Regions from separate parts of the Succinispira mobilis DSM 6222 genome, predicted to be linked through region 2. Evidence: riboswitches for the same ligand, from Rfam matches in the RefSeq annotation. Region 2 holds a riboswitch; each other region holds the start of a gene.

Region 1 (6,035 bases), 630 kb from region 2:
CTTTTTTGCAACGATTGGACTGGGTTCTTCGGTTGAAGGGTTAAAAAAAGGGGGGAAATTATTATTTTTCTTTTGGTTATTAGCATCTTTCATGACAATAATGCAGACGACTATTGGTGTAAGTATTGCTAAAGCTACAGGTATCAATCCTTTGTTTGGCGTTTTAGCGGGTTCGGTATCTATGACTGGTGGACATGGTACGGCTGGAGCGTTTGGGCAGACAGTAGAGGCGTTAGGTGTTAGTTCTGGCTTATCAGTAGCACTAGCTTCGGCTACTTTCGGATTGGTATCTGGAGGACTTATTGGTGCACCTTTAGGTTTTAGATTAATAAAAAAATACGGACTTAAACCAGAAGAACTAATCAATCGGGAAGAAATTGCGATTGAAGAAAATTCAAATAAAAGAATCAGTGCGGAATCTATTTTAAAGCATGTAGCAGTTTTAGGTGTTATAATGACTTTAGGTATTACTTTAAGTACTTTTGTTAGTAAAAAATATGGAATTGCCTTACCTCCTTATGTTGGCGCTATGTTTGTGGCGATAATTTATAATAATTTAAATGAGCGCTTAAATGTAATTGAGATGGATAGAAATTTAATTGAAATAATAGGGGAAGTATCGCTGAATGTATTTTTATCAATGGCATTAATTTCTTTGAAACTATGGGAGCTAGCTAGTCTAGCAGTACCGATATTTTTAATTTTGATTGGGCAAGTAACTTTTATGTGGTTATACACAAGGTATATAGTTTTTAGAGTTATGGGAAAAAATTATGATGCAGCGGTTATGGTTTCAGGTATGTGTGGTTTTGGGTTAGGCGCGACAACTAATGCGATGATAAATATGGGTGAAGTTAGTAACAAATATGGCTATACGGCAAATCCATATTTGATAGTGCCGCTGACAGGAGCTTTTTTAATAGATATGGTTCAAATTCCTGTTATAGTTACGGCAATAAATTTATTTTCATAAATAAGAGATAGTATTTTTTAGGATACCCCCAAAGTTAGGCAGTATATTTACTGAATAAACTTTGGGGGTGATTATATTTTAAACATGATAGCAAAAAATATAATAATTATTTAAGTAACTGATAGTACAAATAGCTAAGCGTGGATTAGATCGAACATAAATTTAAAAATAGGACAATTGGCGTGGAGTACTAAATAGTGAATATATCTTTTTTGTTCAATTAAGGATTTCGAATAAAGTTGAAATGTTCAACAATTGATATATCAAAAAAGCGAAAAGAGCTTGTAATCTGCTATTAACAGAAAACAAGCTCTTTTAGTCGCTTAAAATTCTTTATCTAGTTTTTTGTTTGTAATTTAGACATTTTCCAAATGTTCAATTTGGGGAGAGACGAAAACGGGAGGATTTTCAATAATTTCCGTTGGTAAACCCATCGTATTTAAAAGTTCAATAAATGGTGAAGGATCTAATTCTTCGACGTTAACCATTGTTTTAGAATCCCAGATTCCCTGTGCAATTAAAATAGCGGCAGCAACAGGCGGAACTCCAGCAGTATAGCTTATAGCTTGTGCTTCAACTTCTTGATAGCAAACAGCATGGTCGCAATTATTATAAATTAAAATTGATTTACCAACACCAGCTTTTGTGCCTTTTATATAATTTGCGATACACGTTTTTCCAGTATAGCCAGGTGCTAATGATGCTGGGTCTGGTAACAGCGCTTTTAAAAATTTAAGCGGCGCTATTTCTATTCCGGGGGCAACTTTTACTGGAATCTCTGAAGTTAAGCCAATATTTTTTAAAACATTGAATACATTTAGGTAATGATCACCAAACCCCATCCAAAAGCGGATAGAATTGGCATCAATGTTTTTAGATAAAGAATGTAATTCGTCATGTCCGGTTAGATAAACTGGGCACTCGCCTACTACAGGGAAATTATAGTCAACTCGTATTGAGTGAACTTTTTGTTGTACCCATTTTCTATCTACCCAAGTCCAAACTTTTTTAAATTCTCGCAAATTTATTTCAGGGTCAAAATTCGTAGCAAAGTATTTGCCGTGACTACCTGCATTTACATCGAGAATATCGATAGTATCGATAGTATCAAAATGTTCTTTAGCGGCTAAAGAACACCAAGCATTAACTACTCCTGGATCAAAGCCGATGCCTAAGATGGCAGTAATTCCGTTTTCATCGCAACGTTGTTTGCGTTTCCACTCATAATTTGCATACCAAGGTGGATTTTCACAAACCTTATTTGGGTCTTCATGGATAGCTGTATCCATGTAAGCAACACCTGCTTGAATACATGCCTCTAAAACAGACATATTAACGTAGGATTGACCCACATTAATAACTATTTGAGAGTTTGTATCCTCGATTAGTTTTACTAAGGCAGGAACATCAAGAGCATCCACAGTGCGTGAATATAACCTCTTAGTAGTATCTTTCATATTTTTTTTGTGATGAATACTTTCGATTATTTTGTCACATTTTTCTTGAGTGCGTGAAGCTACGCAAATATCACCCAAAACATCGTTGTGCATTGCACATTTGTGAGCTACCACATGTCCAACTGCACCCGCACCAATAATCAAAACATTCTTTTTCAATTAAGAACTCCCCCTTTAATATTTTTATTTTAGGATAAACTATATTTAAAATCCTCATAGGTGAATTGTCGAATTAACTGTAATTCTCCGTTGAGTTTTTTAATAACTATAGATGGCATTTGTAGTCCATTAAACCAATTCTTTTTGACCATTGTGTATCCGGCAGCATCTTGGAAACGAACCTCATCACCTATCTTTAACTTGTCAGGAAATTTGTATGTTCCAAAAACATCCCCAGCTAAGCAAGAGCGGCCAGCGACCATATATTTAAATGATGCATCAGGTTGTTCTAGGACCTTAGCGTCTAGGCGATAAATTAGTAAATCGAGCATATGTCCTTCTATACAAGCATCAACTATAGCTATATCAATTTCATTGTGGACGATATCAACGACACTAGTAACTAATTCACCGGCATTAGTGATTGAACTTTCCCCAGGTTCTAGATAAATTTGAATATTGTACTTTTCAGAAAAAGCTTTCAGTTTATTGCAAAAAGCTTCAATAGGATAGCCGGCTTTAGTGAAATAAATGCCTCCACCTAAACTTATCCAATTAAGTTTAAATAAAAATTCGCCATAAGTCTCGCCTAAATAATCGAGTTGCTCAGAAAAAGAGTTGAAATCAGCATTTTCGCAGTTGTAATGAAACATAAGACCATCAATTTTAGATAATTGCTTGGCTATTAAATTTTTATCTAAAATACCTAAGCGAGAAAATTTGCGTGTTGGATTAGCTAAATCAAAGCCAGAATTACTAATACCAGGATTGACACGTAAGCCGATTTTTTTGTCAGCTACAAGTTCATAATAAGTTTCTAACTGAGAAATAGAATTGAAAATTACTTTATCAGCAAATTTACGTATTTCTAATAGATCTTCTTTAGAATAACCAACACAATAAGCATGGGTTTCGCCACCAAACTCTTCATGCCCAAGTTTGGCTTCATATAAAGAACTTGAAGTGGTACCAGCCATATAGGGGCGCATCAGGTTAAATACGCTCCAAGTTGAAAAACATTTCAATGCTAGTACACATTTAGCTCCTGATAGTTTATTAATTTTATCAATAACTAGCATATTAGCTAGGAGCTTGTTTTCATCTAAAAGATAATAAGGCGTTTGTAGTTTCATTATTGCGCGGCTCCTCTATACATAAAAAATCACCACGAACAAAAATTTGCGTGATGATATTATTGTACAGATTAATTTATATTTCGTCAATAAATCTTTTTAAATTGGATGTTTTTTATTTTAAAATGCCGATTTAATGAATTAGGTTCGCATTTCTTAGAAATGCTGTAGTTTTCAACGAAATTTAAATTTAAATATAAGAAAACACAAAAGGTTTACTGGAAGGAAACAAAAGTATTACTAATGATGAGTAGACGCAACTTAAAATAAAATAGTTGACAAAAATATCTCGGCAATGTAATATATAGAAAATAACAGAAGAATATAGAACTCTTATCGAGAGTGGTAGAGGGACTGGCCCGATGAAACCCGGCAACCATCGCAATGCGAAAGGTGCTAAATCCAGCAGGATAATTTCCTGGAAGATGAGAGGAAAGCGGAATAAAAGCTCTTTCCTCGCGGGAAGAGCTTTTTAATTTCTTTTTGTTACTAAAATATTTGGGGGGATTTTATTATGAGTTTATTAGAAAATGCTGGAATAGAAACTTTGGCTATTCATGCCGGACAAATTCCAGACCCTACAACTGGGGCTAGAGCTGTACCAATATATCAAACAACTGCTTATAATTTTCAAGATACGCAACATGCTGCTGATTTATTTAGTTTAAAAGCAAATGGCTACATCTATACACGGATTAGCAATCCGACTACTGATGTGTTAGAGAAAAGAATTGCAACATTAGAAGGCGGAATAGGAGCAATTGCATTTGCTTCTGGACAGGCAGCAATTATTGGTGCAATTTTAAATATTCTTGAGTCGGGAGATGAAATTGTTAGCTCTGCTAGTTTATACGGTGGTACCTACAATTTATTTGCTTATAATTTACCGCGGTTAGGAATAAAAGTTAAATTTGTTGATGCTAGTGAATTAGAAAACTTTGCTGCGGCGATAACAGAAAGAACCAAGTTAGTTTATGCTGAAGCATTAGGTAATCCTAGTGGAGATGTTTTAGATATAGAAGGTGTGGCTAAACTAGCACACAAAAACGGGATACCACTTATGGTAGATGCTACTTTTGTGACACCGTACTTATTAAAGCCCATAGATTTTGGTGCCGATATTGTAATTCATTCCGCCACAAAATTTTTAGGTGGACATGGGGTAGCTATGGGTGGTGTAGTAGTTGATGCAGGAAAATTCGATTGGAATTCCAATAAATTTCCACTTTTAAGTCAGCCCGATCCAAGTTATCAAGGTATAAATTACGCAGTTGACATTGGTGCAGCTGCATTTATAACTCGTTTGCGAGTTCAGATTTTGCGTGATTTTGGCGCAACAATTAGTCCTTTTAATGCTTTTTTAATTCTTTTAGGAATAGAAACTTTACCCTTAAGAATGCAAAAACATGTGAAAAACGCCTTAGAAATAGCTCAATATCTGCAAAAAAATTCAGCCGTTAGTTGGGTGAACTACTCTAGCTTACCTAATAGTGAGCAAAAAACTAAAGCAGATAAGTATTTGCCCAAAGGAGCGGGCTCGATTTTTACTTTTGGGATAAAAGGTGGTTTGGAAGCTGGGCGCAAATTTATTAATAGTTTAAAGTTGATTTCCTTATTAGCAAATGTTGGTGATGCAAAAACTTTAGTGATTCATCCAGCCAGTACAACTCATTCTCAACTTACGCCAGAACAGTTAAAAAGCTCTGGTGTACAAGAAGATTTAATTCGTCTTTCAGTAGGAATTGAAGATGTGGCTGATATAATTGCTGATTTAGAGCAAGCATTAGAAAAATCTCAAGCTTAATAGCTAACAATGAAAAAAAATTAGACTAGTTACTAATAGTGCAAATTATTATGCAAGGAGTGTAATTATGCCAATTAAAATACCAGACAATTTACCGGCAACTGCGATACTAGAACAGGAAAATATTTTTGTTATTAAAGAAAGCCGGGCTTATGAACAAGATATTCGACCTTTGAAAATTTTATTATTGAATTTAATGCCTAATAAAATTGTAACAGAAACCCAGTTGTTAAGATTATTGAGTAATACTCCGATTCAAGTAGAAGTGGATTTTTTATATACCTCAAGCTATACACCTACAAATACTGGAGCAGATCATTTGATAAAATTTTATGAAAAATTTGAGTCTATAAAAGACCGAAAATATGATGGAATGATTATCACGGGAGCGCCAGTAGAAAAAATGGAATTTGAAGAAGTTGATTATTGGGCGGAGCTTTGTGAAATAATGGAGTGGAGCAAAAGTAATGTATATTCTACATTACATATTTGTTGGGGGGCACAAGCTG
Region 2 (6,035 bases):
AAGAATAAATGGTATCAGCAAGTTTACTAAATTTCTCAATTCCTGACTGTTTAGCTTTTTCTTACCAGATTAAAAGGTTTTTAAAATATCTTTGCTACTAATAGCGTTATGAAATAATTCTTTGAGCATATAAGCTTTTCTGATATTCTCGGAAAGAGAAATCATATTTAATAATTGGAGTTGAGCTTCTGAAGTTAATCATGAAAAAGAGGCCGTCGCACTAGGGCGACAGCCTCTTTGAATTTAAAAATTTTATAGTTTATAGACCAGCGTCTTTTTTTAGTTCAGCGACTTTATCAAGCTTTTCCCAAGGAAGTTCAATATCAGTACGGCCCATGTGTCCATAAGCAGCAGTTTGCTTGTAAATTGGGCGACGAAGATCAAGAGCTTTGATAATGCCAGCTGGACGCAAATCAAAATGTTTTTGTACTAGTTGGGCAATTTTTTCTTCAGAAATTTTAGCTGTACCAAAAGTATCTACTAAAACAGAAACTGGTTTAGCGATACCAATAGCATAAGCTAGTTGGATTTCGCATTTGTCAGCTAGACCAGCAGCAACGATGTTTTTAGCTACATAACGAGCTGCATAAGCTGCAGAGCGATCTACTTTTGTTGGATCTTTACCTGAGAAAGCACCGCCACCATGACGAGCCATACCGCCATAAGTATCTACAATTATTTTACGGCCTGTAAGACCAGAATCACCTTGTGGTCCACCAACAACAAAGCGGCCTGTTGGATTAATGTAGTATTTAGTATTTTCATCTAGTAAGTTTGCATCTACTACAGGAAGAATTACTAGTTCTTTAAGATCTTTAGCAATTTGTTCTAAAGAAACTTCAGGACCGTGTTGAGTAGAAATAACAATTGTATCTACACGTACTGGTTTATCATCTTCGTACTCTACAGTAACTTGAGTTTTACCATCAGGGCGAAGATAAGGTAAAGTGCCATCTTTACGAACTTTAGTAAGTTGTAAAGCTAATTTGTGGGCTAAAGAAATTGGTAAAGGCATAAATTCAGGGGTTTCATTACTAGCATAACCAAACATCATGCCTTGGTCGCCAGCGCCAATAGCTTCGATGTAATCTTGTTCACCTTGTTTAGCTTCTAAAGATTTATCTACACCCATAGCAATATCTGCAGATTGTTCATCAATAGAAACTAAAATACCGCAAGTTTCACCATCAAAACCATATTTTGCACGGTCATAACCGATGTCAACAATAGTTTTGCGAACTACTTTAGGAATATCAACATAGCAAGATGTTGTGATTTCGCCAACTACGTGAACTTGGCCAGTAGTAACTAAAGTTTCGCAAGCAACACGAGCTTCTGGATCTTGAGCCAAAATCGCATCTAAAACAGAATCAGAAATTTGGTCGGCTATTTTATCAGGATGTCCTTCAGTAACAGATTCAGAGGTAAATAGTCGTTTCATTTTTGACATAAAAAAGTATCACTCCTTAATTGTAATAAGAAAAAATAAAAACTCCCAAAAATGGGAGTTAGATTTAGTTATCTATTTCCCATCTTGCTATATAATAGCAGGAATTGGCACCGTTTGATAAAAATCATGGTTGCCGCAGCTTCATCGGGCCATTCCCTCAGCTAACTCTTGATGAGTACAATATTTACTTACAGCATAGATTATACTGGAAAAAAATAGATTTTGCAAGCTAGATTTTTCTTTTCGCCAAGATGCAGTCGAGAAGAATGTTTGCTACTTTAGTTTTGCTCATTTGTTCTAAGGAACAAATTTCTCCATCGGGATAGAGCAATTTAACGATGTTGGTATCGGCATTAAACCCAGCCCCACTTAAGGTTACATCATTAGCGACAATCATATCAAGATTTTTCTTGCGTAATTTTTCTTGGGCATTACTAATTAAATCATTAGTTTCGGCCGCAAAACCAACCAAAAATTGTTTGGTTTTCTTTTGCCCAAGATCGGCCAGGATATCAGGATTTTTCTCTAAAACAATAGTTAAATTAGCATCAGCTTGTTTTTTTATTTTTTGAGAGCTGACTTCTTTGGGGCGATAATCAGCAACCGCCGCAGCCTTAATTACAATATCGGCTTGGGTAAAATAATCTAAAACCGCAGCATGCATTTCCCTAGCGCTGTCTACAGCAATAAAATTAACTTTAGCAGGCACAGGAAGATTGCTGGGACCTGAAATTAATGTAACCTGTGCACCGCGAGCTATAGCCGCTTGGGCTATAGCATAGCCCATTTTACCGCTAGAATGATTACTGATATAGCGAACGGGGTCGATCGCTTCGCGCGTCCCAGCGGCAGTTACTAGAATATTTAAACCAGCTAGGTCTTGAGCTGCAACAATAGTTTGTTCGAGATATTCAACAATTGCTTGAGGTTCAGGCAGACGTCCGGCGCCGCTCGTACCACAAGCTAGATGACCTTCAGCGGCTGGCAAAACTTTATAACCTAGATCCAGTAATTTCTGTAAATTTGCTTTAGTTATCGGGTGCTCATACATATTAGTATTCATTGCTGGACAAATAACTATTTGGGCTGGTGTGGCTAATAAGGTTGTTGACAGCATATCATCCGCGATTCCGGTAGCCATTTTGGCAATGATATTCGCAGTTGCAGGCGCAACCACAAATAAATCAGCCCAACAGGCTAACGCAATATGTTCGACATTGAATTCATGAACTTCCCCCCACATGCTTACTACAACTGGATTAGCACTAAGTTCACGAAAAGTTAGGGGAGTAACGAATTTAGTCGCCGCTTCGGTCATTACAACTTTAACCTCTGCGCCTTTTTTACGCAGTCTGCTTACCAAGTCTACAGCCTTATAGACAGCGATACCGCCGCTTACACCTAAAACAATTTTTTTTCCTGTAAGTGACATAATATCCTCCGTAACTTACTTGATACCTAATTTGGTACGTTCATAGGTTATTTTACCTTGAGCTATTTCATACAAGGCGATACTTACTGGTTTATTAGAAGGACATTTTATTTCGCTATTATTATCATTTAATAGTTCGCGTCCACGTTTTGCAGCTAAAACCACCAGGGTATATTTACTGTCTACCAAAGTAACTAGATAATCGATAGATGGATTAATCAAGAGATCACTTCCTTTTAGTTATTGTTACAAATAATTTCTTCGACTACAGGCATGTTGCGCCCTACGCGACATTTTTCAGATGTTATTATTGCTAAAATTTTATCGCTGGCTTTGTTGACTTCATCATTAATTACCAAGTAGTCATATTTAGATGCGCAAAATTTTAGTTCGGAAACAGCTTTGCTTAAGCGATGCCTAATAACTTCTGCAGTATCGGTACCGCGTTTATAGATGCGGTCAGATAACTCGGTTAAAGAAGGTGGTAAAATTAGGACAAAAACTGCTTCAGGAAATTTATTTTTGATTTGCATGGCCCCTTGCGGGTCTATTTCTAAAATGACATCAAGATTTTCATCTAAAAGTTTTTGGACATAATTTTTAGGCGTGCCATAGTAATTCCCATAAACCTCTGCGTGTTCTAGCAATTCATCTTGAGCGATCATTTCTTGAAAAGTGTCTTTGCTAACAAAATGATAGCTTTGACCATTCAACTCGCCAGTACGAGGTGCTCTTGTCGTAGCAGAGATGGAATACTTTAAACTAGGATTATGAGCTAGCAAATACTTGCATATTGTACCTTTGCCAGCACCAGAGGGACCGGATAGGACTAATAAAATACCTTTTTCCTGCATTAAACCCCCTCCTATTCTTCGGTTTCGTCGTTTTGTGTAGCGCGGTGTGCTACTGTTTCAGGTTGAATAGCAGATAAAACCACATGATTACTATCCATAACCAGCACGGCACGAGTTCTGCGACCATAAGTTGCATCAATTAAGATGTTTTTATCTCTTGCTTCTTGAATAATTCTTTTTACAGGCGCAGAATCTGGACTAATTATTGCAATTACTCTTGCTGCTGCGACTACATTTCCAAAACCGATATTTATTAACTTCATTCCCATTGCCATTGTGATAACTCTCCAATTTTATTCTATATTTTGTATTTGTTCTCTTATTTTTTCGATTTCACTTTTCATATCTACCGCAACGGTAGTAATGGCAAAATCATTCGCTTTAGAAGCGATAGTATTTACTTCGCGATTTAACTCTTGCACTAAAAAATCCAATTTACGTCCAGCTGGTTGCTGGCTTTGAATAGTTTTAATAAATTGTTCGAAATGACTTTTCAAACGCACAATTTCCTCAGTAATGCTAGCTTTATCAGCAAAAATAGCGATTTCTTGTGCTAAACGTTCTGGATCTAGAACATTATTGTGTTCTTTTAAAAGTTCGTTAATGCGCTCCGTGATTCGTTTTTGTGCTTCTACTGGAACTAAAGGGGCACGTTGTTCTATTTTGGTTAATAGATTTCGCAAGAGATTTATGCGATTTAATAAATCTTGATAAATATTGTTGCCTTCCGCTTTACGCATCATAATTAGATTTGTAATAGCAATATTCAGCGCTTGTTCTAGTTTAGACCAAAGTTCTTCGGCATCTAGTGGTTGCTCTTTTTGCGTAACAACATCAGGTGCTTTTAGAACATAAAGTAATTCTTGGCTTTCATTTGAATTACAACAAGTTAAAAAAGAAATTTCGCGAAATGCTTTTTGATAAGCTAAAGCTAGCTGTTTATCTACCTGAACATTAGACTTATCAGCGGTGTAGTCTTCCATGCTAATAAAAACGTCTAGACGACCACGGCTTATTTTATTTAAAATTCCCCGTCTAATCTTATCTTCTAAGACGTTGAGCATGCGTGGCATACGAACAACTACATCATTATAGCGATGATTCACAGCTTTAACTTCTATCGTAAAAGAATGTTTATCATCACGGAAGTCCCCGCGACCAAAACCAGTCATGCTTTTTAACAAATTTATAAACCTCCTTTTTTAGAAAAAACTCCTACAATTTAAATTATTAATATTATTTAGCTATTGATCATAATATAATATATAATAATGTTATATTATAACATAAAAAATGGCTAAAGAAAGGGATTTTATATGAATTTAGATGGATTAAGTTTATCTTTTTTAAAAGAAGAGCTATATGAACGTTTAATAAATGCGAGAATTGATAAGATATATCAAATTGATCATAGTACGGTATGTATATATCTATATGTTAAAAATGAAAAACAGTATTTAGTAATTAGCACTAGTTTGCCAATCATGTATTTTGTGCAAAATGCACCACAACATTTAGAAACTCCCACTAGCTTTTGTATGGTTTTGAGAAAACACTTAGAAGGTGCGAGAATTACAGATGTGCGACAGTATGAATTAGATAGAATAATTAATATACAAGTAGATACAATTGGTTTTGCAAATCAACTAGAGAGTAAAAATCTCTATGTTGAATTGACTGGGAAAAATAGTAACATAATTTTATTAAAAGACAATATTATTATTCAGGCTTTGAAAAATGTTGCTTTAAAAAACAATTCGTTTCGTCAAATTCAGCCTAATCGTGAATATGTTTTACCACCGCAAAAACACACACCCTATAGTTTAGTTAAAAATAATAGTGCAGATTTTATCACTGCGGGTAAAAGCGACACGGTAGCTGTTGTGTTGCATAAATTTTTGTTGGCTAATTTTGCTGGAATAGGCACTGTGATTAGTAGGGAAATAGTTTGGCGCTGTGGGTTCCCAGATAATATTGCTACTACTGAATTAACTGAAAAAGATTGGCAAGAGTTGGGAAAAAATATTGTGGAAATTAAAGCAGAAATTAATTTGCGCAAGGGTTATTATTGCTATACCAAAGCTGGGCGCTTTGTAGCCTTTGCCCCATTTAGATTGTTTAGTCAGCAAGCAAATACGCAAGAACAAGTTTTTCCTTCAGTTTTAGCGGCAATAAATTATTTATTGCAGTTAACCCCAGCAGCAGTCCCAGAAAAAATATTTTTAGAAAAATTATTAAAAAATGAAATCGACAAACAAGAAAGAAAAAAAATAGCCTTAGAAGGGGAAAAAGCTATAGC
Region 3 (6,035 bases), 1.4 Mb from region 2:
AGCTAACGGTATTGTCTATCGAAAAAGGTGATATTAATGAATCTGTTAATAGCAATAGCTGATCTACTGCCTTAACACTCAAGTTGCGTACGAAAAAACCTTGACTTGATGTAAGGCGAAGCTCAACTTTGGGGGTAACAGCTTTGAGAAATTCGGTGAGCGTTAGTATTTGAGTGGGAAGTATTTCGCCTTTAGAGGGGTGGATATATATAGCATAAAGCCCAGATTGCTTTTGAGGAAAAATTATATTTTGATATTCTTTGTCCCAAGGGAAAAATGAATTATCCTCAGTAGCTACAGTTGTTGGATTAAGTGTAAGTTTTAATTCAGGATTAGTTAGTTTAAGTTGGTGTAATTCTTGCTGGAAATATGTTAAGAAAACTTCATCGCCTAGGCGTTGGCGAACAAATCTTAAACGGGCTTTGTTACGGTTTGTGCGATCCCCTTCGCGGGCAAAAATGTTTTTCATAGCTTCAACGTAAAAAAGTGCGTCTTCAGCTAAAATAAAATCGCTTAATTTTATTGCCAGTTGTGAATTAGAGCCAAGGCCACCAGCAGCATATACGCAAAAACCCAATTTATTATTTTCTTTTTTGGCAATAAAACCTAAATCGCTAATACTAGCATTAGCAGTATCATCAGCAGTGTTGGAAAAAGAAACTTTATATTTACGCGGTAATTGCAAATTTTCAGTTGTTCTTAACATGAAATTCGTAATAGCAATCATATAAGGCGTAACATCAAAGATTTCATCGCGGGCTATGCCGGATAAGGGTGAACAGGTAATATTTCTAATTCCATCGCCGCCAGCACCAGTTGTAATTAAACCAACTTGCAATAAATTATCTAAAATTATATTTACTTTTTCCAAGGGTACGGCATGTAATTGCAAATCTTGGCGTGTGGTGAAACGTAGGCGCAGGGAATATTTATTAGCTATATTTGCAATTGCTTGTAGCTGTTCAAGCGTAGCAATTCCGCCAGGAAAACGCGGTCTTATCATATAAGAGTTTTTAGAACCTTCTTTATAGATTCCCATAATTGAACTGTATGGTTTTAAATTCTCGAGAGTCCCGCTTAAATATTCGCTTACTTTAGTTTGAAAGTGCTTAACTTTAGTTATAATTTCTGGGGTATTAGTGATCATGTCTGTAAATCTCCTTTGTAGTTTAATAGTGAAATGAGGTAAAATTTTATAAAAAAAGACCAGAATATTCTTTTGAAATTTAAAAAGAATCATTCTAGTCTTCAGTTATCTGATCGACTGTCTATTAAATTATTGTAATAATAGCATAGTTTTTTGTAGGAAGTCAACTGAAAAATCAGAGTTGCTATTGACAAATAAAAATTATTATGGCAAAATAGCATTCAATGATAATGCTTTAGAAATTTAGCTATAAAAATAAATATGGTTCTTATCAAGAGTGGTGGAGGGACTGGCCCGATGATACCCAGCAACCAGCTTTTAAAGCAAGGTGCTAATTCCAGCGGATAAATCCGGAAGATAAGATTAATTGTTTTAATGACGGTTCTTCTTCGGGAAGAATCGTTTTTTATTTATTACAAAGATAAAGCGAGGGAAATTTATGCAAATAACAACCAAGATTGTTCAAGCTGGGCTAGTAACTGATAAAACTACTGGAGCAATTAGCACTCCTATTTATCAAACAGCTACTTTTCGACATCCTGCATTAGGGGAGAGTACGGGATATGATTATTCGCGGACTAAAAATCCTACTCGACAGGCAGTTGAGATAGCAATAGCAACATTAGAAGAAGGAGATGCTGGCTATGCATTTGCTTCGGGAATGGCGGCAATAACAGCTATAGCGATGTTATACGGAAGTGGAGCACATTTAATAATAACGGAAGATTGTTATGGCGGGACATATCGCGTTTTTGAGAAAATATTTAAGCAGTTTGGACTACAAGTTAGCTATGTAAATACTGCCGATGTTCAAGCGGTACGTTCTGCGATTACAGGCGATACAAGAGCAATATTCCTAGAAACTCCAACCAACCCGTTAATGAAAATAGCAGATATTCAAGCCTTGGTAGCTTTAGCCAAGGAACATCAGCTACAGACTATTGTTGATAATACATTTTTGACACCATATTTACAAAAACCCCTGTCTTTGGGTGCAGATATAGTTATACATAGTGGTTCTAAATATTTAGCAGGCCATAATGATGTTATTTGTGGACTAATTGTGGCAAAAGGAGCGGAACTATGTTCTAAATTAGCATTTATTCAAAATTCAACTGGAATGATTCTTGGGCCGCAAGATTCCTGGCTATTATTAAGGGGAATAAAAACATTAGCAGTGCGCTTAGATAGGCAGCAGGAAAATACTTTAATTATTGCCCAGTGGTTAGAAAAGCAAAAATGGGTAAATAAAGTATATTATCCTGGTTTAGAAAGTAGCCCACAAAAAGAACTTCAAAATCGTCAGGCGAGTGGTTATGGAGCGATGTTATCTTTTGAGGTTTGTGATGCGAAACTAGTGCCGCAAATATTACAGAGGCTGAAGCTAATTCAATTTGCAGAGAGTTTAGGTGGAGTAGAATCGCTAATTACTTTTCCCTTTGTGCAGACACATGCGGATATTCCCCTAGAAATTAGATTGAAATTAGGTGTAAATGAACAATTATTACGGTTTTCGGTAGGAATAGAATCTGTGACAGATCTTATTGAGGATTTACAGCAGGCTGTTGTTCACGAAATAAGTTGAAATTGTAAATTAAATTTGACGAGAAATTAGTTTCATGATACCATTAGATGAATTTGCTGACTAGATAGCTAGAGGCGTAAAAGATTCTAAGGATCTTTTACGCCCTTTTGTAATTTTGGGCTAAAATATAGTAGCCATATATGAATAAATATTTCTGTAAATGGGGGGAGTTTAAAGTGGGGAATTTTAATAAAAATAACACAAATGTACAAGAATTAGAATTGGATTCAGAGCTAATGGCCTTTATTGAGTTGTCTATCCGAGAAATTGCCCACGGATCGATAACTTTAATAGTTCAAGATTCACATTTAGTACAAATTGAAAAAAATGAAAAAATAAAATTATGCTAACTTATACTGAAATTAGTGGTGCTATTTAATTAGAATATTAAAAAGACCGAAGGGTGAGGGCAATGAAAGAAAAGCAAACAGAAAAGTTGAGCAAAGAAAATATTAAACTGAGAACCCACATTTTAGAATTATTGCGCACTTTGAAGTTTGGGCAGGTTGCCATTATTATTAAAAATGGTAAAATTGCTCAAATTGAAAAAACAGAAAAACAAAGAACGACACTAAAAGGCCTATATGGAGAAGGTATTTAGTTTAATAATTTCAAATAAAAGTTTTCAAGTAAATAAGTAAAAGAAATTAAGAGGTGTTGAAATATGGCAAAAATTGCTAAAAATTTAACAGAATTAATTGGGAATACGCCGTTATTAGAATTAGCTAATTTTAACAGAGAAAAGGACTTGCAGGCCAAAATTATTGCTAAATTGGAACAATTTAATCCGCTAAGCAGTGTAAAAGATAGAGTGGGTTATGCGATGTTAAAAATAGCAGAAGAACAGGGACTAATTAATAATAAAAGTATTATAATTGAACCAACAAGTGGCAATACAGGAATAGGTTTGGCTTTTGCAGCAGCGGCGAAGGGATATAGCTTAATTATTACTATGCCTGAAAATTTTAGTATGGAGCGGCGCAATTTATTAAGAGCTTTAGGGGCTGAGTTGATTTTAACTCCTGAAGCAGAAGGTATGAAAGGAGCTATTGCGAAAGCAGAGGCACTAGCTAAAGAAATACCCAATTCTTATATGCCACAACAGTTTAAAAATCCTGCAAACCCAGAAATTCATCGTAAAACTACAGCAGAAGAAATTTGGCAAGATACGGACGGACTAGTTGATATTTTTGTCTGCGGAGTTGGTACGGGGGGAACTTTAACAGGTGTGGGCGAAGTTTTAAAACAACGCAATCCTAATTTGCAAATAGTAGCGGTTGAACCCTGGGATTCTCAAGTATTATCAGGCGGAGATGCAGGTGCCCATTGTTTACAAGGCATTGGCGCTGGATTTATTCCTGAGATTTTAAATACAAAGATAATAGATCAGGTAATAGCAGTAAAGGAATACCAAGCGGAGACCACAATGCGTGCAGTGGCTAAAGCAGAAGGTTTATTATTAGGAATTTCAGGTGGCGCAGCTGTATTTGCAGCTGCAAAATTGGCTCAAAAGCTAGAAAATAGAGGTAAAAATATTATTGTTTTAGTGCCAGATACGGGAGAACGTTATTTATCAACAGAAATATTTAGTAAATAAGATTTAAAGCAGTCGACAAAAAGTTGTTACGGCTAAAGTTAAGTTTTACATTAACTTTAGTCGCTGATTAATTGGCGACTGTTTTTTCTTTAACCTGAAAAGCATAGAAGATAACAGTTTTAACTAGCTTGAGGCGGTGTTACTGTTTAGCCTTATACCAGCTAGCATATAGAACTGGCAGTACAATTAAAGTTAAAATAGTGGCAATAAAAAGTCCCCCGCGATAGCAATAGCCATAGGACCCCAGAACGTACTACTAGCTAAAGGTAGCATCCCTAAAATTGCCGCAGCCGCAGTAAGCATAATTGGGCGGAAACGGCTGAGCGTTGCGTTGATAATAGCATCACATAGTGGTTCTTGAGCTTGTAGATGTTGTTCAAATTGAATTAGGGTAGTAGCAACACCGATTAAGCCCAGCGTAGCTGTTAATAAGGTAATTATCATCTTACCGCTTGGACGCGTTGTTCTTCCAAGGTGAAATCTGTTCTAGTTAAAGTGTAAATACAGCCAAAAACATCATCTTTATGGTGAAAATTCTGCCTAGACTCAATAAACCGTGCCGAATGCCTTCGGGACAAAAAAAGTTACAAAAGGGACGCTCGAAAAACATTCCAATAAACAGAAAACTACCCATAACAGTTAAGGCCAGAGCAGTAATATTTTTACCAGCAGCAGAGTGCATAAAAGCTTTATAGCTATTAAAAAAACCTAAATCTAAAATTGTTTGACTAGCTAAAAATAAGGTTAAAACAGCTAAGAGATAGCGTGAGTATTGAAGATATTTTTGTAAAAATGGAGGAGTTTTAAATTTCTTTTTTAAAACAAGAGAACCTAGTTTGCCGACAAACTCTTGGGCGCTACCAAATGGGCAAATCCAGCCACAAAAAAAATTACCAGCTACAAAAGCTAAAGGCAGTAAGAAAATAAACCCTGGCCGGATTTTGCTATAGAAGCCAGCAATTAATAAAAGAAAAATACTAAGTTGAATACTTAGAAATAGTGTAGTAATTGATTATTTTTCATGATGATTTAAATGTAATTTATATAAAAATATTTAGTATATAGTAGCAATAAGTGCTATAATTAGCTTTACTAAATTAGTTGAACAAAGGGGAAACAAATGCATCCGATCTTGAAAAAAAATCAATATTTCATTAAAGAACATTTAGGAATTTTAAAAGCTGCCAATAATTATGATATTTATGATGTAGACACCGAAGAAAAGATTTTAGAGTGCCGCGAACCGAATCTTGGATTTTTCACTAAATTACTGCGGTTTTCCGATTATAAGCGAATGACGCCATTTGAAGTAGAAATTCGTACTTCGACGGGTGAATTGGTATGTACTGTAAAACGCGGAATTTCTATTTTCTTATCTAAAGTAGAGGTTTTTGACGAAAAAGGAATTTTAGTAGGGATTTTTAAACAAAAGTTTTTCACTATTGGTGGCAAGTTTGATGTGTTAAATACGGCGGAAGAAAGTCTTTGTACTTTGCAAGGAAAATGGACGAGTTGGGACTTTAAGTTTGTAAAAGAAGGACATGAATTTGCCCATGTTTCCAAAAAGTGGGCAGGTATTGGCAAAGAATTATTTACATCAGCAGATAACTATATCCTGACAATTAAAGAAACTGTTCCAGCAGAAAGTGATTTAAGGACTTTAATAATTGCTGCAGTTATGTGCATCGATATGGTCTTGAAAGAAT
Region 4 (6,035 bases), 1.5 Mb from region 2:
TTAATATTAACAGTGTTTTAACTAAAAAAGCTACTAACCTAAAAATTTCACTATCCATATCTAATTGCCTTATAATTTCAGCTTTATCTTACATCTGCAAATATTTGTATTTTTAGCTATTTTCAAGGATAAAATTACATTAGCTCAGCTTTTGCTTAATATTCAAACAAAACCATCGATATATTGTATATAAGTCATCTACTTAACAATTAAATTTTACATACAAGGAGTGAATTTCATGCAAATAACACCAAATTCACAAAACCCCACCACTACAAGTAACTTAAACATCGAAAAAAAAGCTGTCAGCATTACCAAAGAGACCAATGTTAGTATTAAAATCAACGGTGATTCGCCTGCCGCCGTAGTTTCCTTAGGCGAATCCTCTCCGCCTGCCACTGCTTATGCTAAGCCAGAGGTGAAAAAAGGCTTGGACGAAGAAAAAATTCGTGAGCTTAAAGCCCAAATGGAAGAGAGTACTAAAAATGTAACAGCAATGTTTCAAAAAGTGCTCGATGATTCACTCGGACAGGGTTTACAAGTTACGCTAGCTAATCTTAGTGAGTTGGATTTTTCCCAAGGAAAAATTATGTATCAAGGCAAAGAAATTGTCGTAGATGCCGAAACCAAAGCTCAGGCTGAAGCCGCAATTAGCGACACTGGTTTTTACGGCATCGAAAATACCGCCCAACGCGCCTTAGAATTTGCTAAAGCCCTATCGGGAGATAACCCAGAAAAAGCCGCCCTTTTAAAAGATGCTGTGATAAAAGCCTATGAACAAGTTAATGAAATGTTTGGCGGTAAACTTCCCGAAATAACCGAAAAAACTCATGCTCGCACCTTAGAATTATTTGACGCTTGGGGTAAAAACGATTCTGAAGACACCGAAACAGTCGCTAATAATACCAGTATTGAAATTTCTATCAGTGAAAAAACTAGTATTACCGCTAGCAGTTTAAATATTAGTGCTGAAACTACTAACAGCACAGACATCAGCTAAGCAAACTTAGACAAAACTAGTTTTACCACTTTAGCTAATTAAAACTAAAAACTAATATTCTCCTAGTTTTTCTGACCCCAATAATTTGGCAGACAACTTTTCCCGAAAATTTTTAAGCTGTTTTTCCTATTAATATAATAGGGGTTGCTCATTGGTTGAACCAGTCGACCACTAAGGCACCGTACGTAACATGCGTTGTACCAAGCTTCAATAACTTAAGCACCATATTTTATGGATCTTTTGCCGCTATCTGCAAATCCAATGATATGCACAATATATTCAAACTAACTAAAAAGCCGTCTGAGCTAGCCAATGCTAGCCTAGACGGCTTTTCAATTTTACTGGCAATTATTGCCAGTTTTTTCTTTTTGGTTTTAACCAAGCTAATTTTGTCAACCTTAGCCAATACCTTTATCAGCTAAGTGCGCCTTATAAGACTATCCAAACAAAACATATCCGACAAAAATCAACTAGTTAGTCTATCTAACTGTAATACTAAAACTATTGCGCAGTTTTCCTTAGTGCCGTAACAATTCTTCGCCAATTTTTGATTTTTGTTCAATCACTTGAATAGTGCTATCAATTTTCGCAAATATCTGTTTTGATAGGCCGTCAACTCTGGCAACTAACTGACGCGCTAAATTACTATCGCCCGCCTTGATCGCCTCAATAACTTCCCCGCCTAAACTATGCAATTCATCATGTACGGCATCAATTGAGTGCCACTCTTTTTTTACCGCCGGATCTTCAATCGTTATCGCATGATAAAAATGCCCAAACGCGCATCGTTTAGAATCTGTCTGTAATGGCACCGTTTTCATATCGGCAACCATTGTCTTAAGCTTAGTTATCCAAGCCCGATGTGCTTCCTTAGCTTTAGCTAAATTTTGCAAAAGCTCTACATTCGAAATAGCGTGCACACTCCCATTAAGCGCTACAAACATATCTTTTACAAAACCACTCAATTCTGTATCTATCTTCGAAATATATTCTGCATTTTCACGACTTTGGACTGCGTCGCGGTGAATGTCTCTAGTTACTGTCGTAAGTTTTTCAGCATCACTGGCTGACAAGTTCATAGCTTGATTTACTTGATTGGCCGCTTCCTTAACTTGAACCAATAATTCTGCCACACCCTCAACATCTTGTACTGTATTTTTCAACATCGCCACATTTTCTTGAACTGTCCCAGAGACATTATCTAATTTTTCATTCATCAATTGCGTAGAATTTAAGGTTTCTTGCAAGCTATCTTTCCCGGCCTGAGCCGCTAGTTGAATATTCCCGACAAAGCCCCGCATATCTTGCAAACTACCTTTAGTGCTGTCCGCCAACTTGCGAATTTCTTCAGCTACTACGGCAAAACCTCTGCCCATCTCGCCAGCTCGTGCCGCCTCAATCGAAGCATTTAGCGCTAACAAATTAGTTTGTTCGGCAATTGCTGCCACCCCATTAACAATATCACTGATATGAGCCGTCATGGCTGTTAATTCTTCAAATTGTTTACTTAGTTTTTGAGTATCACCGACAACAGCTTCTTTAAGTTGATCAATCTCGGTTATTTGAATAATACTTTGATCATTTTTGGCAATTAAATCACTAGAATCCTTCGACAAATGTACCATTTTATTGGATGTTTGCTCAATAGTTTCGTTTACATCATTCATGCTTGCTGTTATTTGCTCAACCACCGCCAAATTAGACTCGCTTAATAAGGATAATTGCTCGGAAAAATCTGCCAATGACTCTGCCGAATGCTTCATGCGCACGTCAAAATCACTCAAAGAAGATACCGCGCCCAACATCCCATTACTCACCTTAGACATCTTAGATTCATTGTTAAACAATCGTTCGAATTGATTTAAAATCCGTTGATGTAAAGGATTCTCTACTTTTAAGCCTACTAATGAAGCCTCTTGTCCTTGCATTTTGGCATCTACAATTTTCAAAATATCTATAACTTCACTGCAACCGGTTTGTTTTCTAAAAAAATTAACCATATACTCCACCTCTTAAAGATAAACTCTTTATTTTTTAGTTTACTGTTTAACATATGCTTTGTCAACGGATAATTTTTATTAATTAACTTTTATCTTCAAATACAATAGGATTACTAGCAGTTTAGTAAACTATTGTATAAAATAAAAAACAAGCTATCTCTTTTTTAGTCTTCAAGTGCTTTAACTAGAGTCGAAATTTAAGCTCAAACATCTAAACACAGCCTTTATTCCTAAAGAGATAGCTTGTTTTTATTAAAATGCTGCTACAACAGCACCTTTGTATTTTTCTTCAATGAATTTCTTAACTTCTGGGCTATTTAATATTTTTGCTAAAGCTTGAATTTCTGGTCTGTTTTCTTCACCTTTTCGGCAAACTAAAATATTTACATAAGGAGAATTCTTATCTTCGATAACTAAGGCATCTTTAGTTGGATTAAGTTTTGCATCTAAAGCGTAGTTAGTATTAATTACCGCTAAAGTTACATCATCTAAAGTTCTTGGTAATTGTGGGGCTTCAATTTCTTTAATTTTTACGTTTTTAGGATTAGCCACAATATCTTGAACTGTAGCTGTAATACCCGCTTTATCTTTTAATTTGATTATGCCTGCTTTTTCTAATAATAATAAAGCGCGACCCCCGTTAGTTGGATCATTCGGAATACTAATTGTAGCTTCTGCGGGAATATCTTTTAAATCTTTAACTTTTTTAGAATAAATACCCATTGGTTCTACATGAACACCATTGACTTTCACTAAATCCAGCTTACGATCTTTAGTGAATTTTTCTAAATAAGGGGTATGTTGAAAAAAGTTTGCATCTAACTCTTTATCAGCAACAGCCACATTAGGACGCACATAATCGGCCATTTCTACTACAGTTAAATTAATTTTTTCTTTAGCTAACAACGGTTTTACAAAGTTTAAAATCTCTGCATGTGGCACAGCTGTCGCCGCCACTTTTAGAGTTTTGCCTTCTTCTTTTTTAGCTTGGCCACCACAAGCGGTAAGTGCCAAACATAGCACTACTAGGAAAATAGATAAATAACTTTTTTTCATAAATAATAACCTCCAAAAAATTTTTTTAATAAAAGAAAACGACCCTTCTAAAGCGAAAGGTCGCATATACACGCTCCCTCTCATCTTCCAGGATTAATCCTGCTGGATTTAGCACCATACTTTACGTGTTGGTTGCCGGGTGTCATCGGGCCAGTCCCTCGACCACTCTTGATAAGAGTCTATTAACTTTTTTGTTATTATACATTTTCCTAGTATCTTTGTCAAGAATATTTTATTTTTAGCTTATCTGTATTTATTTTAAGTACTTTTGTCTATTTTGTTTTATTATCCCTGTTAATTTTTCGCAATAGTGCTATAATTTAGCTAAAATATCGCACGAGGTGATTTAAAATGCTAAAAGTTCGTCATCTTATTCAATTAGGCTTTGTCGTGCTGGCAGCTTGGCTTGGTTTACGCCATCAAATAGTTGGTGGCGGGCCTCAGGGAGTTCCACCAATTGATTCTTATTGTTTATTTGGAGCTATCGAAACTCTCCCTAGTTTAGTTAGTGGCGGTTCTTACCTGATGAAAACTGCCCCCAGTAATCTTTGGCTCCTACTAGCGCTAATTATTACCACCCTATTATTTGGTGCTGTCTTCTGTGGCTGGATTTGCCCGCTAGGTAGTTTGAGCGAATGGCTGTATCGCCTCCGTGAAAAATTTTATCCTCAAAAACTAATCCTCCCACCTGCTTTAGACCAAATTTTAGGCTATAGTAAATATTTATTTTTTCTTTTAATTATCTACATGACCATCAATACTAAACGACTTTGGTTTGAAGAATTTGACCCCTATAAAAAAATTTTTCATATGAATGTCGAAGACTTTAGCTCCGCTATGGTAATTGTGTTTTTTATTTTAATTTCACTTACTCTTGAAAGAGCTTGGTGTCGTTATCTTTGTCCGCTCAGTGTTATCATTAATCCCTTATCTAAAATCAGTTTCCTGAAAATCAACCGTAAGGACAACTGTATTAACTGTCACAAATGCGACCGCACCTGTCCTACCGCAATTAAGATTGCTAGCCAACCTACAGATTCAGGGCAATGTATTCGTTGTAACCGCTGTACCGAGGCCTGTCCAGTCCAAGCCCTAGAACTTAAAGCTCGTTTTGGCAATTGGCAAACGTCTAAAACAATTGCCGTTATGCTAAGTGCCGTACTTTTGTTTGGTGCAATTATTTTGACCGTCCAACATACCCCCTACTGGCAATCTAAAACTCCCAATATGATTACTGGTAAAAATGTTACTAGCACCGAAGATATCCGCGGTTGGATGAACCTAGACCAAGCCTTAACGGCTCTAAAAGTTGATAGAACTAAACTAATGCAAGAACTACAGCTCCCTGCTAATACAGAGACGAATCTGACCGTAAAACAATTTCGCGCCCAACATGATATCTCCGAAACTAAACTTGCAGAAATCATTCGCAAACTACTGCCTAAAAAATAAGTTAACTAAAAAAGTCAGACTTTATGCCTGACTTTTTTCTACTATTTAGCTATTACCAGCTTTTATATTCTTTATTGACAATCAATCGGAACATGAATAAGTTTTAAAAAAATATTACGTAAAATTTAGCTGTTGCTGGCGTCAAAAAATTTCGCTTAGCAGCAATTGTTGTTTCTTATCGCCAGGAAATAATTAATCGCTACGCCTGCACTTTATTTTTCATCACCAAGTATAAATTTCATCCGTAGATTTGACAATATTTACGCCTAAAGCGGCAAATTCCGCTAAAGCTTGTGTCGCTAAAGCTGGAAAATCCACTACATTGGGAATTGCCGGTACTGGCGACATACAATCTTGCAAAATATACAGTTTAGTTAACAAACTGCGATCTACACTCATTAATTGCTGCACTAAATCTGCAATCGTAAACCGCACACAATGTGAACTAGCCTCACCCGCAATATAAATCCGATCATAACGCATTAGCTTATTTAATAGCTCGACATTAAAGCTCCCTACCTTAAGCT

Evidence for each region. A riboswitch is a leader RNA that binds a small molecule or an ion and turns the genes downstream of it on or off. The one in region 2 is predicted to bind S-adenosylmethionine.
Region 1: it holds a riboswitch for S-adenosylmethionine, as region 2 does, so the genes downstream of both, SUCMO_RS0106525 (O-acetylhomoserine aminocarboxypropyltransferase/cysteine synthase family protein) here and metK (methionine adenosyltransferase) in region 2, are expected to answer to the same signal.
Region 3: it holds a riboswitch for S-adenosylmethionine, as region 2 does, so the genes downstream of both, SUCMO_RS0103040 (trans-sulfuration enzyme family protein) here and metK (methionine adenosyltransferase) in region 2, are expected to answer to the same signal.
Region 4: it holds a riboswitch for S-adenosylmethionine, as region 2 does, so the genes downstream of both, SUCMO_RS0102680 (MetQ/NlpA family ABC transporter substrate-binding protein) here and metK (methionine adenosyltransferase) in region 2, are expected to answer to the same signal.

Annotation. Positions count from the first base shown of each region.
Region 1 is NZ_KB913028.1:1,378,790-1,384,824, reverse strand. Features, by position in the region: gene gltS (sodium/glutamate symporter) at 1-973, shown strand, start outside; gene SUCMO_RS0106535 (saccharopine dehydrogenase family protein) at 1,330-2,589, opposite strand; gene nspC (carboxynorspermidine decarboxylase) at 2,619-3,722, opposite strand; SAM riboswitch class I at 4,053-4,154, shown strand; gene SUCMO_RS0106525 (O-acetylhomoserine aminocarboxypropyltransferase/cysteine synthase family protein) at 4,237-5,526, shown strand; gene metA (homoserine O-acetyltransferase MetA) at 5,594-6,035, shown strand, end outside.
Region 2 is NZ_KB913028.1:2,004,434-2,010,468, reverse strand. Features, by position in the region: partial or broken gene SUCMO_RS11250 (transposase) at 1-46, opposite strand, end outside; gene metK (methionine adenosyltransferase) at 260-1,450, opposite strand; SAM riboswitch class I at 1,527-1,628, opposite strand; gene coaBC (bifunctional phosphopantothenoylcysteine decarboxylase/phosphopantothenate--cysteine ligase CoaBC) at 1,680-2,882, opposite strand; gene rpoZ (DNA-directed RNA polymerase subunit omega) at 2,898-3,104, opposite strand; gene gmk (guanylate kinase) at 3,119-3,736, opposite strand; gene remA (extracellular matrix/biofilm regulator RemA) at 3,748-4,005, opposite strand; gene SUCMO_RS0109585 (YicC/YloC family endoribonuclease) at 4,030-4,920, opposite strand; gene SUCMO_RS0109580 (Rqc2 family fibronectin-binding protein) at 5,053-6,035, shown strand, end outside.
Region 3 is NZ_KB913028.1:626,454-632,488, forward strand. Features, by position in the region: gene SUCMO_RS0103035 (nitrite/sulfite reductase) at 1-1,147, opposite strand, end outside; SAM riboswitch class I at 1,413-1,511, shown strand; gene SUCMO_RS0103040 (trans-sulfuration enzyme family protein) at 1,587-2,732, shown strand; gene SUCMO_RS11380 (YezD family protein) at 2,909-3,082, shown strand; gene SUCMO_RS10255 (YezD family protein) at 3,145-3,333, shown strand; gene cysK (cysteine synthase A) at 3,397-4,329, shown strand; partial or broken gene SUCMO_RS0103060 (efflux RND transporter permease subunit) at 4,469-4,773, opposite strand; gene SUCMO_RS11745 (4Fe-4S binding protein) at 4,820-5,338, opposite strand; gene SUCMO_RS0103070 (LURP-one-related family protein) at 5,450-6,035, shown strand, end outside.
Region 4 is NZ_KB913028.1:541,470-547,504, reverse strand. Features, by position in the region: gene SUCMO_RS10910 (hypothetical protein) at 239-1,000, shown strand; gene SUCMO_RS11375 (hypothetical protein) at 1,230-1,406, opposite strand; gene SUCMO_RS0102685 (methyl-accepting chemotaxis protein) at 1,519-3,000, opposite strand; gene SUCMO_RS0102680 (MetQ/NlpA family ABC transporter substrate-binding protein) at 3,253-4,056, opposite strand; SAM riboswitch class I at 4,134-4,234, opposite strand; gene SUCMO_RS0102675 (4Fe-4S binding protein) at 4,408-5,508, shown strand; gene SUCMO_RS0102670 (cysteine hydrolase family protein) at 5,731-6,035, opposite strand, start outside.